One region of the Bradyrhizobium sp. CIAT3101 genome, then DNA from elsewhere that is predicted to be linked to it. Evidence: riboswitches for the same ligand, from Rfam matches in the RefSeq annotation. Region 1 holds a riboswitch; each other region holds the start of a gene.
The links. A riboswitch is a leader RNA that binds a small molecule or an ion and turns the genes downstream of it on or off. The one in region 1 is predicted to bind glycine.
Positions count from the first base shown of each region.

Region 2: linked by a shared signal. The riboswitch ahead of gcvT (glycine cleavage system aminomethyltransferase GcvT) and the one ahead of QA645_RS16355 (D-amino acid dehydrogenase) in region 1 are both predicted to bind glycine.
Region 3: linked by a shared signal. The riboswitch ahead of QA645_RS39845 (D-amino acid dehydrogenase) and the one ahead of QA645_RS16355 (D-amino acid dehydrogenase) in region 1 are both predicted to bind glycine.

Region 1 is NZ_CP121634.1:3,495,283-3,499,629, forward strand. Features, by position in the region: gene QA645_RS16350 (ABC transporter permease) at 16-957, opposite strand; gene QA645_RS16355 (D-amino acid dehydrogenase) at 1,139-2,452, opposite strand; glycine riboswitch at 2,520-2,645, opposite strand; glycine riboswitch at 2,649-2,753, opposite strand; gene QA645_RS16360 (M20/M25/M40 family metallo-hydrolase) at 2,849-3,979, opposite strand; gene QA645_RS16365 (ABC transporter substrate-binding protein) at 4,248-4,347, shown strand, end outside.
Region 2 is NZ_CP121634.1:3,331,083-3,335,429, reverse strand. Features, by position in the region: gene alaS (alanine--tRNA ligase) at 1-1,783, opposite strand, end outside; glycine riboswitch at 2,007-2,095, shown strand; gene gcvT (glycine cleavage system aminomethyltransferase GcvT) at 2,242-3,390, shown strand; gene gcvH (glycine cleavage system protein GcvH) at 3,403-3,771, shown strand; gene gcvP (aminomethyl-transferring glycine dehydrogenase) at 3,933-4,347, shown strand, end outside.
Region 3 is NZ_CP121634.1:8,554,659-8,559,005, reverse strand. Features, by position in the region: gene QA645_RS39850 (Lrp/AsnC family transcriptional regulator) at 1-81, opposite strand, end outside; gene QA645_RS39845 (D-amino acid dehydrogenase) at 789-2,036, opposite strand; glycine riboswitch at 2,099-2,186, opposite strand; glycine riboswitch at 2,190-2,289, opposite strand; gene QA645_RS39840 (D-aminoacyl-tRNA deacylase) at 3,049-3,987, shown strand; gene QA645_RS39835 (Xaa-Pro peptidase family protein) at 4,073-4,347, shown strand, end outside.

The sequences.
Region 1 (4,347 bases):
GTTGTTGTCCTTGCCTCAGTACCGGATCCGGGGATCGAGCAGCGTGTAGGCGACGTCGATCAGGAGGTTGACGACGACGTAGATCAGCGACGTCAGCAGGATCATCGCCTGGATCACCGGATAGTCGCGCGCCAGCACCGCATCCACGGTGAGGCGGCCGATGCCGGGGATGTTGAACACGCTCTCGGTGACGACGACGCCGGAGATCAGGAGCGCGAAGCCGGTGCCGATCACGGTGATCACGGGCACGGCGGCGTTCCGCAGCGCGTGCCGCATCATCACCGCGACCTCGTTGATGCCCTTGGCGCGCGCCGTTCGCACGTAATCCTCGCCGAGCACATCGAGCATCGCGGCGCGCGTCATGCGCGCGATCAGCGCGATGTAGATGAAGGAGAGCGCGCAGGTCGGCAGGATGATGCGCTCGAAGAACGCGCCGAAGCCGGCAGAGATGCTCTTGAAGCCCTGCACCGGCACCCAGCGCAAATCGATCGCAAAGACCTCGATCAGGACATAGCCGACCACGAACACCGGCACCGAGAAGCCGAGCACGGACAGGCCCATCACGAAACGGTCGATCCAGGTGCCGTGCTTCCAGGCCGCGATGACGCCGAGCGGCACCGCAACGATGACGGCGAGGATGATGGTCGACAGCGCGATCGAGATCGACGGCTCGACGCGCTGGCCGATCATCTTCATGACCGGCAGGTTGGAAATCAGGGAGGTTCCGAGGTCGCCGTGCAGCAGCTTGCCGACCCAGGTGACGAACTGCACGATCAGGGGTTCATTGAGGCCGAGCGAGGTGCGGATGCGCTCCAGCCGTTCAGGTGTCGCATTGTCGCCGGCGAGGATCGCGGCGGGGTCGCCGGGCGTCAGCCGCAGCAGCAGGAACACGAACAGCGCCACGACGCCCATCACGGGCACCGCAGCCAGAACGCGGCGAATGAGATAACCTAGCATGCACCTATCTCCGGCTGCAGATTGTGGGGGGCCGAGAGGCGCCCGTGGATTCGGTCGTGTCTATCATGCGCGCCTGTCTCTCGGGCTGGAAGACCCGGCCGGAGAGCCGTCCTCGTGGGGCAAATTGTGTGCCAAGGGCAGGGCGGTCGCAAGGGGCCGCCCCGCATCGATTTGCGACCACTCAGGATGCACGACGCATCTCGCGCTCAACCCCAAGTTCGCCCCGAAATGAGGGGACGGTTGGCGGTGCGTTGAGCCCGCGCCAGCCGTCGATGGTTCCGGCGATCATCTGCGCGGTCGCGGCCGACAAGGTCCAGCCGAGATGGCCGTGGCCGGTGTTAAAGAACACGCCGGGCATCCGGCCCGCGCGCACCACCGGCATCATGTTCGGCATCATCGGCCTGAGCCCGGCCCACGGAATGATGCGAGACGTCTCGACCGCCGGAAAGTTGCTGCGCACCCAGTCGACCAGCGGCTGCACGCGATCGGCGCGGATGTCGCGGTTGAAGTCGTTGAACTCGGCCGTGCCGGCCACACGAAAACGATCGGCGCCGAGCCGGCTGGTGACGATCTTGGCGGCCTCGTCGAGCAGGCTGACGGTCGGCGTCGCATTGCGGCTCTCGGCAGTGTCGAGCTGGATGGTGATCGAATAACCCTTCACCGGATAGACATTGACGCGCTCGTCGAGCATCGCCGCGAAATGACGGCTGGCAACGCCGGCGCAGACCACGACGCCATCGACCTTCAGCATGCCGCGCGCGGAGGCGACCGCGTCGCTTGCGCTGAGATCGGCCCAGCCGATGACGAAGCCGCCGCGAGCTTGCGCGATGGAATCGATATTGGCCTCATGGATGAAGGTTGCGCCGCGCCGCTTGCAGGCCTCTGCCAGCCCGCGCGTGAACTTGTGGATGTCGCCGGTGGCATCCGACGGCGTGTAGAAGCCGCCGTAATAATCCTTGCGCAGCGTCGGCTCGATCGTGCGGATTTCTTCCGGCGTCACCGGGTGGCGATCGAGTCCGCCTTCCTGCAGCAGCGCATTGACGCGCAGGCCGGATTCAAAACCCTTCTTGTCGTGATAGATGTGGAGGATGCCGCGGCGTTCGAGATCGAAGTCGATGCCTTCGCGCGTCGCGATCTCGAACAGGTGCTTGCGGGCTTCGATCGCGAGCCGCGTCGTCAAAATCGTATTGGCGCGGTAGTTGCCGATATTGGCGACGAACTCGCTCATCCACGAATATTTGTGCCAGTTCGGCCGCGGGTTCATCAAGAGCGGCGCATCGCGCCGGAACATCCAGCGCAGGCCTTTGAGGATCGTCGCGGTGCTGTTCCACACCTCGGCATTGCTGGCGGAGAGCTGTCCGCCGTTCGCAAACGAGGTCTCCATCGCGGCGTAGCGATGCTTGTCGAGCACCGTGACCTTGTAGCCGCGTTCGAGCAGGGCATAGGCGGTCGTCACGCCGGTGATGCCGGCGCCGATGATGGCGATATGTGTCATGTTGAGCAGGGGCTCCCGTGAGTTAGGATAGGCTAACCGCCGGCCCGAAAGCCGTTGGCGGCGCCCCATCTGTCACGGTTACCTGAGAGCTTGATCCGGCACGGACCTCGACGAGGCAGAACCTCACGAGACCTGCGCAGACTATCCCCTTCGGTGGACGTCACGACGTCGATCGTGCCGTCTCTCTCCAGATCGTCCTGACGATACAGTCCTTTTGCCTGAGAGTTTCCGGGGCGGTTGCTCCGTCGGCGCCGCAATGAAAGCTGGATGCCTTCATTGCGATCTCTCCCGCATCGTCGCGTGGACCATCGAGCAGTACGATGCGCCTCATTTTTAGACAAGGCTAAATTTCATCCGCGACTGCCAATGCATTGTGCAGTGCGAAGTTGATTCACTTTAGTCGAGCGTCGCCAGCAGTCCCGCCATCAGGCGGCCGCGTTCAACCAGGCTATCGACCTCGATGAACTCTTCGAGCGTGTGGCCATTGCCGCCACGCACGCCGAGGCCGTCGAGCGTCGGGATGCCCATCGCGCCCGTGAAGTTGCCGTCGGAGCCGCCGCCGGAGCTCGCATGCGGTAATTCCGCGCCAAGAGATTTGGCGATGCCGCGCGCCTTTTCATACAGCGCCATGGTACCGGCATCAGGCTCCCACACCGGCCGCGTCACGCCACGTGTCACCTTGAAGGAGACATCATTCGCCGTACCCGAGAGCGCAAGCATCCGTTCGACGCCGCGGTCGAGATCGGCCTGGCGCTTGGCCATAGACAGCGCTTCGCCGGTGGCAGTCGTGGCAACGCAATTGACCCATTGGCCACCATGCACGACGCCGACCGAGAAGGTGCAGTCCTCCGTCGTCATCGCGTCGATCGCGAGAATCTGCCGTGCCATCTCGCGGATCGCCGAGCGTCCCGCCGACAAGGTCGCGCCGGCGTGGCTCGGCCGCCCCGTCGCTTCCAGATTGAAGCGCGCGATCGCGTAACGTCCGGTGGTGACGCCGTTGTCGGCGCGGCCAGGCTCGGGCACCAGCACATATTTGTTGCGCGCGGCTTCCGCTTCGATGATGTCGCGCGTCGAGGGCGTGCCGACTTCCTCGTCCGGCGTGAACAGGATGGTGATCGGAAGCGGCGTGGTGAAGGCCGCGCGCGCCAGCTGCCGGATCGCTTCCAGCGAGAGATAGTTGCCGCCCTTCATGTCGTAGATGCCGGGGCCGTAGCACTTGTTGCCCTCGCGCCGCCATTTCAGCTTCTCGATGGTGCCGACCGGGTGGACGGTATCCATGTGCCCGGCGATCAGGATGCCGGGTTCGCCTTGCCTGGGATGCGGGAAGCGCGCGCGAACGACGCCGCCGAAGCCCTGACGGCCGGCGATGCGCTCGATGGTCGCACCCATGATCGCCATATCCCGCGCTGCGATATCGAGCATGCGGTTGACCGCGCCCGCATCCCAGGTCGGGCTTTCGCATTCCACCCAGGTGCGCAGGCCCTCGAGCATCGCCTCGGAATCGAAGGGAAGATTGGCTGGATTCATCTTAATGTCTCTCAAGCTTCGAAAGATGGAATGCGCATTGCATCAGCGCGGGCAGGACAAGCGGGGAGAGTTGTAGAGCCAAACCGATCTTTGTGGAGCCCGTGCATGCGCCGCAAGGGCTTGCACCGAAACCGGATTGACGCGCTCAAGACTGTCTGCAAGTCTCGAAAGATAAAGGCATTGCATGAGGTTAGTTCGCCTAGGGAACGAACCGAATGCTCAACCAATAACCCGCCTTTGAACAGTTTCACGTCAGGAGAAACTTTCTATGTTGAGCTTGATGCGCCGGGGGCGACGCGCGTTCGCCTCCACACTCGCGCTGTCGGTCGTCGCGCTCTCGACGGCGATGGCATCGCCGGTATTTGCGG
Region 2 (4,347 bases), 160 kb from region 1:
GACGATCCGGCGCCACCATCGAGCCGCGCTGGGCGATGTGATCGCCGAGCACCTGGCGCAGCGCCTCATGGATGAGATGCGTCGCCGAGTGATGCGCGCGGATCGACGAGCGCCTGGAATGATCGACCTCGAGCTGCAGCGCGGCGCCGACCTTCAGCTCGCCGCTCTCCAGCGTGCCGACGTGAACGAAGAAATCGCCGAGCTTCTTCTGCGTGTCGGTGACGCGGAATTTGATGCCGCCCTCGCCCGTCAGCACGCCGGTGTCGCCGACCTGGCCGCCGGACTCCGCATAGAACGGCGTCTGGTTCAGCAGCAGCGCACCGGTGTCGCCGGCCTTGAGGCTGGCAACCTCAGCGCCGTCCTTCACCAGCGCAGACACCACGCCTTCGGCGCTCTCGGTCTCGTAGCCCAGAAATTCGGTGGCCCCGAGCTTCTCGCGCAGCGGGAACCAGATCGCTTCGGATGCCGCTTCGCCAGAGCCCTTCCAGGATTCGCGCGCCTTGGCTTTCTGCCGCTCCATCGCGTCGGTGAACGAGGCCTGGTCGACGCCGATGCCGCGCGACTTCAGCGCGTCCTGCGTCAGGTCGAGCGGAAAACCATAGGTGTCGTACAGCGTGAAGGCGACGTCGCCGTCGAACATGTCGCCCTTCTTCAGGCCCGCGCTCTTCTCATCCAGGATGGCCAAGCCGCGCGACAGAGTCTTGCGGAAGCGGGTCTCTTCCAGCCGCAGCGTCTCCTCGATCAGGTTTTCTGCGCGCATCAGATCGGGATAGGCCTGGCCCATCTCGCGGACCAGCGCCCAGACCAGGCGATGCATCAGCGGCTCCTTGGCCCCTAACAGCTGCGCATGGCGCATCGCGCGGCGCATGATCCGGCGCAGCACGTAGCCGCGGCCTTCGTTCGACGGCAACACGCCGTCCGCGACCAGGAAGGCCGAGGAGCGCAGATGGTCGGCGATGACGCGGAACGAGGCGACGGTCTGCTCGTTCGGTCCGCTGCCCAGCGCCGACGACGTCGCGTCAATCAGATGACGGAACAGATCGGTCTCGAACACGCTGTCGACGCCCTGCATGACGCTGGCCATGCGCTCGAGGCCCATGCCGGTGTCGATCGAGGGACGCGGCAGATCAACGCGCTGCTCCTTCGTCACCTGCTCGTATTGCATGAACACGAGATTCCAGAATTCGAGGAAGCGATCGCCGTCCTCTTCCGGCGAGCCGGGAGGGCCGCCCCAGATATGGTCGCCGCGGTCGATGAAGATTTCCGAGCACGGGCCGCATGGGCCGGTGTCGCCCATCGCCCAGAAATTATCCGAGGTCGGGATGCGGATGATGCGGTCGTCGGAGAAGCCGGCGATCTTCTTCCAGAGTCCGGCCGCCTCGTCGTCGGTGTGATAGACGGTGACGAGCAGCTTGTCCTTCTTGAGCCCGTATTCTTTCGTGATCAGCTTCCAGGCCAGCTCGATCGCGCGCTCCTTGAAATAGTCGCCGAACGAGAAGTTGCCGAGCATTTCGAAGAAGGTGAGATGGCGCGCGGTGTAGCCGACATTGTCGAGGTCGTTGTGCTTGCCGCCGGCGCGCACGCATTTCTGCGACGTGGTGGCGCGCTGATAGGGCCGCTTCTCGACGCCGGTGAAGACGTTCTTGAACTGCACCATGCCGGCATTGGTGAACATCAACGTCGGATCGTTGCGCGGCACCAATGGCGAGGACGACACGATCTCGTGGCCGTTCTCGGCAAAGAAGTTCAGAAAGGTCGACCTGATCTCGTTGACGCCGCTCATGTTCATCCAATCGGGTGTGCTTGGACCCGCTTTCCTGCCATCCAAACCGGTGATTTGGGCTGATATCTGCGGGCCAAAGCGCTTTTAGACAAGGCCAGCTTCGCTGTCCAGAAACTGTGCAGAAAGATCAGAGGGTTGCCGCAGTCGCGCAATCCCGTTGGAAAGCCGCCAGGTGCGCGTTGACAGGCTTGGCCGGGCTGTGGTCTGTACCCATCTGTATCGTACGGCCACGTCGGGAGAGACCGGCTTCATTGCCGGCGCCGAAGGAGCAACCGCCCCGGAAACTCTCAGGCAAAAGGACCGCGTGGCTTTGACGACATCTGGAAAGAGGCGCCGACGGGCTTGAAGCCCGGACTGCGTCCGCCGACGGGATAATACTCTCAGGCACAGCGACAGATGGGGCTTCGACTGGTTGCTTCCGGGGAATCGTCCCCGGGGAACCGCCGAGGACCCCTGCGATGTCCGTGCGTGACGACAAAGACTCCCTGAAACGTACCCCCCTCCACGACCTTCATGTGACGCTTGGCGGCAAGATGGTGCCGTTCGCGGGCTACGACATGCCCGTGCAGTACCCCGCAGGCGTCCTGAAGGAGCACCTTCAGACCCGCTCCTCCGCCGGCCTGTTCGACGTCTCCCACATGGGCCAGATCGCCCTTCGGCCGAAATCCGGCAGGGTCGAGGACGCCGCCCGCGCGCTGGAGCGGCTGGTGCCGCAGGATATTGTGGCGATTGCGCCGGGACGGCAGCGCTACGCCCAGTTCACCAATGCCGATGGCGGGCTTCTGGACGATCTGATGGTCGCCAATTTCGGCGATCACCTGTTCCTGGTCGTCAACGCCGCCTGCAAGGCCGAGGACGAGGCGCATCTGCGCGCGAATCTCTCCGACGCCTGCATCATCGATTCGCTTGCCGATCGCGCGCTGATCGCGTTGCAGGGCCCGAAGGCCGAGTCAGCGCTGGCGAAATTATGTGCAGCAGCGCCCGCCATGAAGTTCATGGATGCCGGCCCGCACGAGGTTGCCGGCCTCCCCTGTTTCGTCTCGCGCTCGGGCTACACCGGCGAGGACGGTTTTGAGATCTCGGTGGCAGCTAGCAATGCCGAGCGCCTCGCCAAGACATTGCTGGACAACTCCGATGTGATGCCGATCGGCCTTGGTGCCCGCGACAGCCTGCGGCTGGAAGCCGGGCTCTGTCTCTATGGCCACGACATCGATACCGAGACGACGCCGGTCGAGGCCGCACTTGAATGGTCGGTGCAGAAGAGCCGCCGCACCGGCGGCGCCCGCGCCGGCGGTTTTCCTGGTGCCGACAAGATCCTCGCGCATTTCGATCACGGCGCAGCCCGCCGCCGCGTCGGCCTGCGCACGGAGGGCCGCGCGCCGGTGCGCGAAGGCGCGCTGTTGTTTGCCGATAGCGAGGGCGGCGAGCCGATCGGCAAGGTCACCTCAGGCGGCTTCGGCCCGAGCCTGAATGCGCCGGTGGCGATGGGCTACGTGCCCACTGCCTCAAGCGCGCTCGATACAAAACTCTTCGCCGAGGTGCGCGGGCAACGTCTGCCGCTCACCGTCGCCGCCATGCCGTTCGTGAAAAACACCTACAAACGCTGAGGACTTCAGAAAATGACCACGACGCTGTACACCACCGACCACGAATGGCTCGCGATCGACGGCGATGTCGCAACCGTCGGCATCACGGATTACGCGCAGTCGCAGCTCGGCGACGTCGTGTTCGTCGAATTGCCCAAGGTCGGCCGCACCCTGAAGAAGGCGGAAGCCGCCGCCGTCGTGGAATCGGTCAAGGCCGCCTCCGACGTTTACGCGCCGATCTCCGGCGAGGTGCTCGAGACCAACGCCGAACTCGCCGCCGAGCCAGCGCTGGTGAACTCGGATGCACAAAGCAAAGCCTGGTTCTTCAAGATCAAGATTGCCGACAAGAGCGAGCTCGGCGGCCTCATGGATGAAGCCGCCTACAAGGCGCATACGGCGTGAGATGAAGCGAACTCTGACCTCATATTCGGTGTCATCGCCCGCGCAGGCGGGCGATCCAGTACGCCGCAGCTTCTCGGTTCAAGCTGTGACGCTTGCGTGTACTGGATGCCCCGCCTTCGCGGGGCATGACGGCGACAGCGAAATCTAAGCGAGGACCCATGATGACCGCGCACCGCAAATCCAATGGCGAGACCACTCCCTTCGCACGCCGCCACATCGGCCCCTCGGCGCGCGATGTCACCGCAATGCTCGAGACCGTCAACGCCAAGAGCGTCGACGCACTGATGGCAGAGACGCTGCCCGCCTCGATCCGGCAGGCCGCGCCGCTCGATCTCGGCAAGCCGCTGAGCGAGACCGAGGCGATCGCGCATATGGCCGAGCTCGCGCGGCAGAACCAGGTTTTCACCTCGCTGATCGGCCAGGGCTATTCGGGCACGATCCTGCCCGCGGTGATCCAGCGCAACATCCTCGAAAACCCCGCCTGGTACACGGCATATACGCCCTACCAGCCCGAGATCAGCCAGGGCCGGCTGGAGGCGCTGTTCAACTTCCAGACCATGATCTGCGACCTCACCG
Region 3 (4,347 bases), 4.3 Mb from region 1:
TTCGCCAATCGTCTCGGATGTGAGACGGTTATTCTTTTGCACGATCTCCAGGATGTGAGCGTCGATTCGGTCGTACCTCATAACAAGCTCCAGGCTTAAGAGGAGATCCTGCAAAAGATCGCCAACTTCCGCAGAAAAACATCTAAAATCAGACAAATGTCGTCGAAAACGCTCTTTATGACATCAGTATCGTCGATCTAACGGCAATTACAAGAAATATGCTGCATGGCTTGTAAAATGCCCTTCGAAACGCCCTTCGTCCCGTAATGCAGACTTCTCTAAGATAAGCGTCAGCTGGGCGCACAGCAGGCGTCGCTCCGCAGCAGTTGGGGAGTCGACGAGACTTGAGCTTGGCGATGCATCTCGGTGTTTCGGGACGACGTGTCGTTGGATCGGGTTGGTTTTACGCTCGGGTGGGCGGGGCGGAACGGCTTTGGCGCGCTCGATTCGCTCCGCGCAAAGCTGCGTCCTGCCCCTAAATGCCACGGCACTTCACGGTGTGTGCTGCGTACGCCTTGCTAAGAAATGACGTCGTTCATGCGGCCCCATCTGGTCGGCGTCAATTCGGGAACGGTCGCAACAACTGCGTCATACAAGGCTTTCGGAAGCAACGTACCAAGTGGTCCACAGGGGCTTACCTAAGCAATGAATTGCGGGAAGCACGTCGCCCGGTACTGAAGGTCGCATCATCCTTCGAGAGCGACTGCAAAATCCGCTTCGGCGCTGTCAATCGACATGCTCCCGCCCCGATATCGGCGGGAGCATGGACCAGGACCCACTCAACAGGATCAGGGCACGGATTCGCTCAGCCGAGTATTGCTGCGATCTGCGGCAATGACATCAGCGATCATTTCAGCTGTGACAGCGGATAATGTCCAACCGAGATGGCCATGGCCGGTGTTGTAGAAGATATTCGAGCGTTTGCCTCGGCCAACCCGCGGCATCATGCTAGGTGTCATAGGACGCAAGCCCGCCCATGGCACCACCTGCGCGGTGGATACATCCGGGAACGATCGCTCCACCCACCGTATCAGGGGCTTAATTCGGTCCCAGCGGATATCGCGGTTTTCGCCATTAAATTCGGCGGTCCCGGCGACCCGGAAGCGATCCTCTCCTAACCGGCTGGTCACGATCTTGGTAGCCTCGTCCAGGAGGCTGACACGAGGCGCAGCCTTTTGGCTCGTTTCGTCTCCCAGCTCTACCGTGATGGAATAGCCCTTGACGGGATAAATGTTTATGTTGTCCCCCAGCATTGAAGCAATGCGGCGGCTGCCGACTCCCGCGCAAACCACTGCGCGTTCGGCATTGAGTTCTTCCTTCAACGAACCTCGTTTCCAGTGTACGACCACACCGTCTCGATCGGACCGAATGCCGCAGATATCTGCATCAAAGACGAAGCGTACGCCCCCTCGCTCGCAAGCCGCAGCGAGGCCGCGCGTGAACTTGTGAATGTCGCCGGTTGAGTCAGACGGGGTAAAGAAGCCACCATAATACTGATCGCGCAGAGCTGGCTCTATTGCAAGCATTTCAGAGGGCGTCACGGGACGGCGATCCAATCCGCCTTTGAGCAGCAACTGATTCACGCGAGAGGCCGCATCGAAGTCGGACTTGCTCGAATAAACGTGCAAAATTCCTCGCCGCTCCAAGTCGAAATCGATGCTCTCCCGATCGGCTAGCTCAAAAAGATGCTTGCGAGCAGCTATCGCTAGCTTCGTCGTTTCGATCGTGTTGTGGCGGTAGTTTCGAATCTGGCTTACGAACTCTGCCAGCCAAGTATATTTGTGAAAACTGGGCCTTGGGTTCAGCAACAGTGGTGCGTCTTTGCGCAGCATCCACCTCAAGCCTTTTACGATCGTTGCGACGTTATTCCAGACCTCGGCATTGCTTGCCGATAATTGGCCGCCGTTCGCAAACGAAGTGTCCATCGCCGGATAGCGCTGGCGATCAAAGACTGTCACCGAATAGCCGCGGCGGGCCAGGGCATAGGCAGTTGTAACTCCGGTAATACCGGATCCAATAATGACGATCGTGCTCATCGTGCGCTCCAAGACAGGGTTGAACGAACGGTGAAATGGCTTCGCCATGTCTCCGTCCCCAAATCTGTCCGTGCACCTGAGAGCTTTCTCCGCAATCCGCGTGGATTACGGTCCCCTTCGGTGGGTGCTGACCGGCACCTCTCTCCAGATCGTCCTCGGTGTGCGGTCCTGGGCCTGAGAGTTTCCTTGGGGAGTTGCTCCGTCGGCGGTGATACGCCTTTGCAGGCTTATCGCGCTCTCCCGCACACCATCATCAGACACGATGACAGTCTCAGACGCACTCACTCCCTGTCAAGCCGCGATGAATCGTCGGATCCAAAAATCGGCGGCGTAAGCGGCAACTCGATGTTTGCCCAAGCTCCCCACCAAGATTAGCAGGTGGCTTATTGCCAGGTACTATGCTGATCTCGCTTTTTGAGGATTGCATTCGCTGGATGTCCCAGTGGTTTCCATCGAGCTATCCGCGGCTAGCGCAGAAATACTGCGGGATCCTGAAAAGAACGCACAATGTTTGCGTGGCGACGCTCTAATAAATATGCGGTGGTGTAGGACCCTACAAAGCTAGTGCCTTTCATGCATCTCTTTCAAAGTCGAGCCAAAATGGAGGCCTGCACGCCTGAGGCGATCGCTATGCTCGATGAGGGGCTCTTCACACCACTTTCGTCGACGTCTGTGGCATATGGCGGCAGGATTCGACCTTGTTCGTCGCGCAACCAGGTTAAGTTCGTTGCTGGTCCGGCGATCCGCTGCCGCGTTTTTCGTTTCGCGCGATTTCCAGTCCATGCTCCGCCAAACATGCCGGCCGCAACAGGGCCCAGTTTGCGGGTGGCGCTGCTGTGACGCTATTCGGGCTTGAGTTAATCGCCTCCCGCGCGCTCGCTCTCGCCCTGCAAGCTCGCAGTTCCGGGCGAAGAGCAGGGTGTTTTCCGACAAAATCGAAAAGACGACGGCGCCAAGTTGAAGATAGACGTCCCACGCTCTCGATCTGCTTAGAACTCGGCGGAGGACCTCGATGAGACATGCCGTCTTTGTCTTCTGCGTCGATGGAGAAAAGGACCCGGTCGCGGGGCACGTTCTGGATGCTCTCAAGGCGGATTGCGCTCTAGTTCCAACGAGTTTTGAAGTCGATGGGCACTCCGTCCGCGAAGTTGCTGGCTTGCATGATGCCAGAATTTCGATCGTGGCCACGAACGAGGTCGTAAGTAACGACTATGCGCGCTACGCGCCAATGTTCAATGATCGGTTCGGTGATGCCAACGTTATTGGCATCGTGAACTGGCACGAGGGCGCCAATGCGCCAAACGCAATCTTCTCGGTTCAAACGACCGGCGATCTGGGCACGGGGACCTTCAGCGCGGTCGACCCTCGGATTACGCGGGGACTTCTTCTGGCGATCGAAGCCGAGCGGGTCGCTTCCGGTCTTGACCCCTATCGCACTTATCTCGAGGCGACTCATTGGTCGGGCGTCAAGGCTGGTGATGCTGGTACCCGTCTCGCTGACCTGCCACCTTCGGCTGTCGATGTCGAGATCGGAAGCTCGCCCGAAGATTGGGCACATCCTCTTGCAGCTCGAGTGCTGGCGCGATCCCTACTGCGAATTTTCGATCGTATTGAGGAACCGGTACATTCCGTGCTCTGCATCGGAGGTGTTCACTTCGAGCCGAGCTTCACGAACGCGGTATTGCAGTCGCGCGATCGACCCGCGATCGCGGCTAGTCACGTCCTACCAAACCACTGGCTCGTGTCGGACGGCTATGACCAGGAAAGCCGTTTGATCGACCTGCGAGCTTGCGTGCGATCCATTGTAGGCGGAATTCAAAGCATCGTTCACCACGACAAGCTGAAAGCTCCTTACAAAGGTCTTGTTCGCCTGCTCGCAGAGGAGCTCGGTATTCCGATGCTTTCGCATAAAAAACTGCGCGCGGCTGTTCCGAAGGATATTGTCGAATGAGCGCGCGAGGGCGGCCATCTGCTGTCGAGCCGGCATATAAATTGTCGGTTGTCCTGCGATTGACGTGTTTCTCTGGAGAAGAGCGATGAACGGTATGGGGATGGATTCGATTAGGACCATTCAGTATGATCCCTTTCCCTGGATCGAATACGAGGGTCGCGTCGAGCGCGCGCGGCGTTTGATGAAACAGCATGCCATTGACGCGCTTCTGGCGACGTCCGAACACAATTTGCGATATTTCATTGGTGAGCCTAGTACGACCCCGCAGCAGACGACCCGGCCGCGATTTCTTCTCATTCTTTCGTCAGCTGACCCCGTTGCAATCGTCCCGGAGGGAATTGACCAGTTTTACAGAGACAC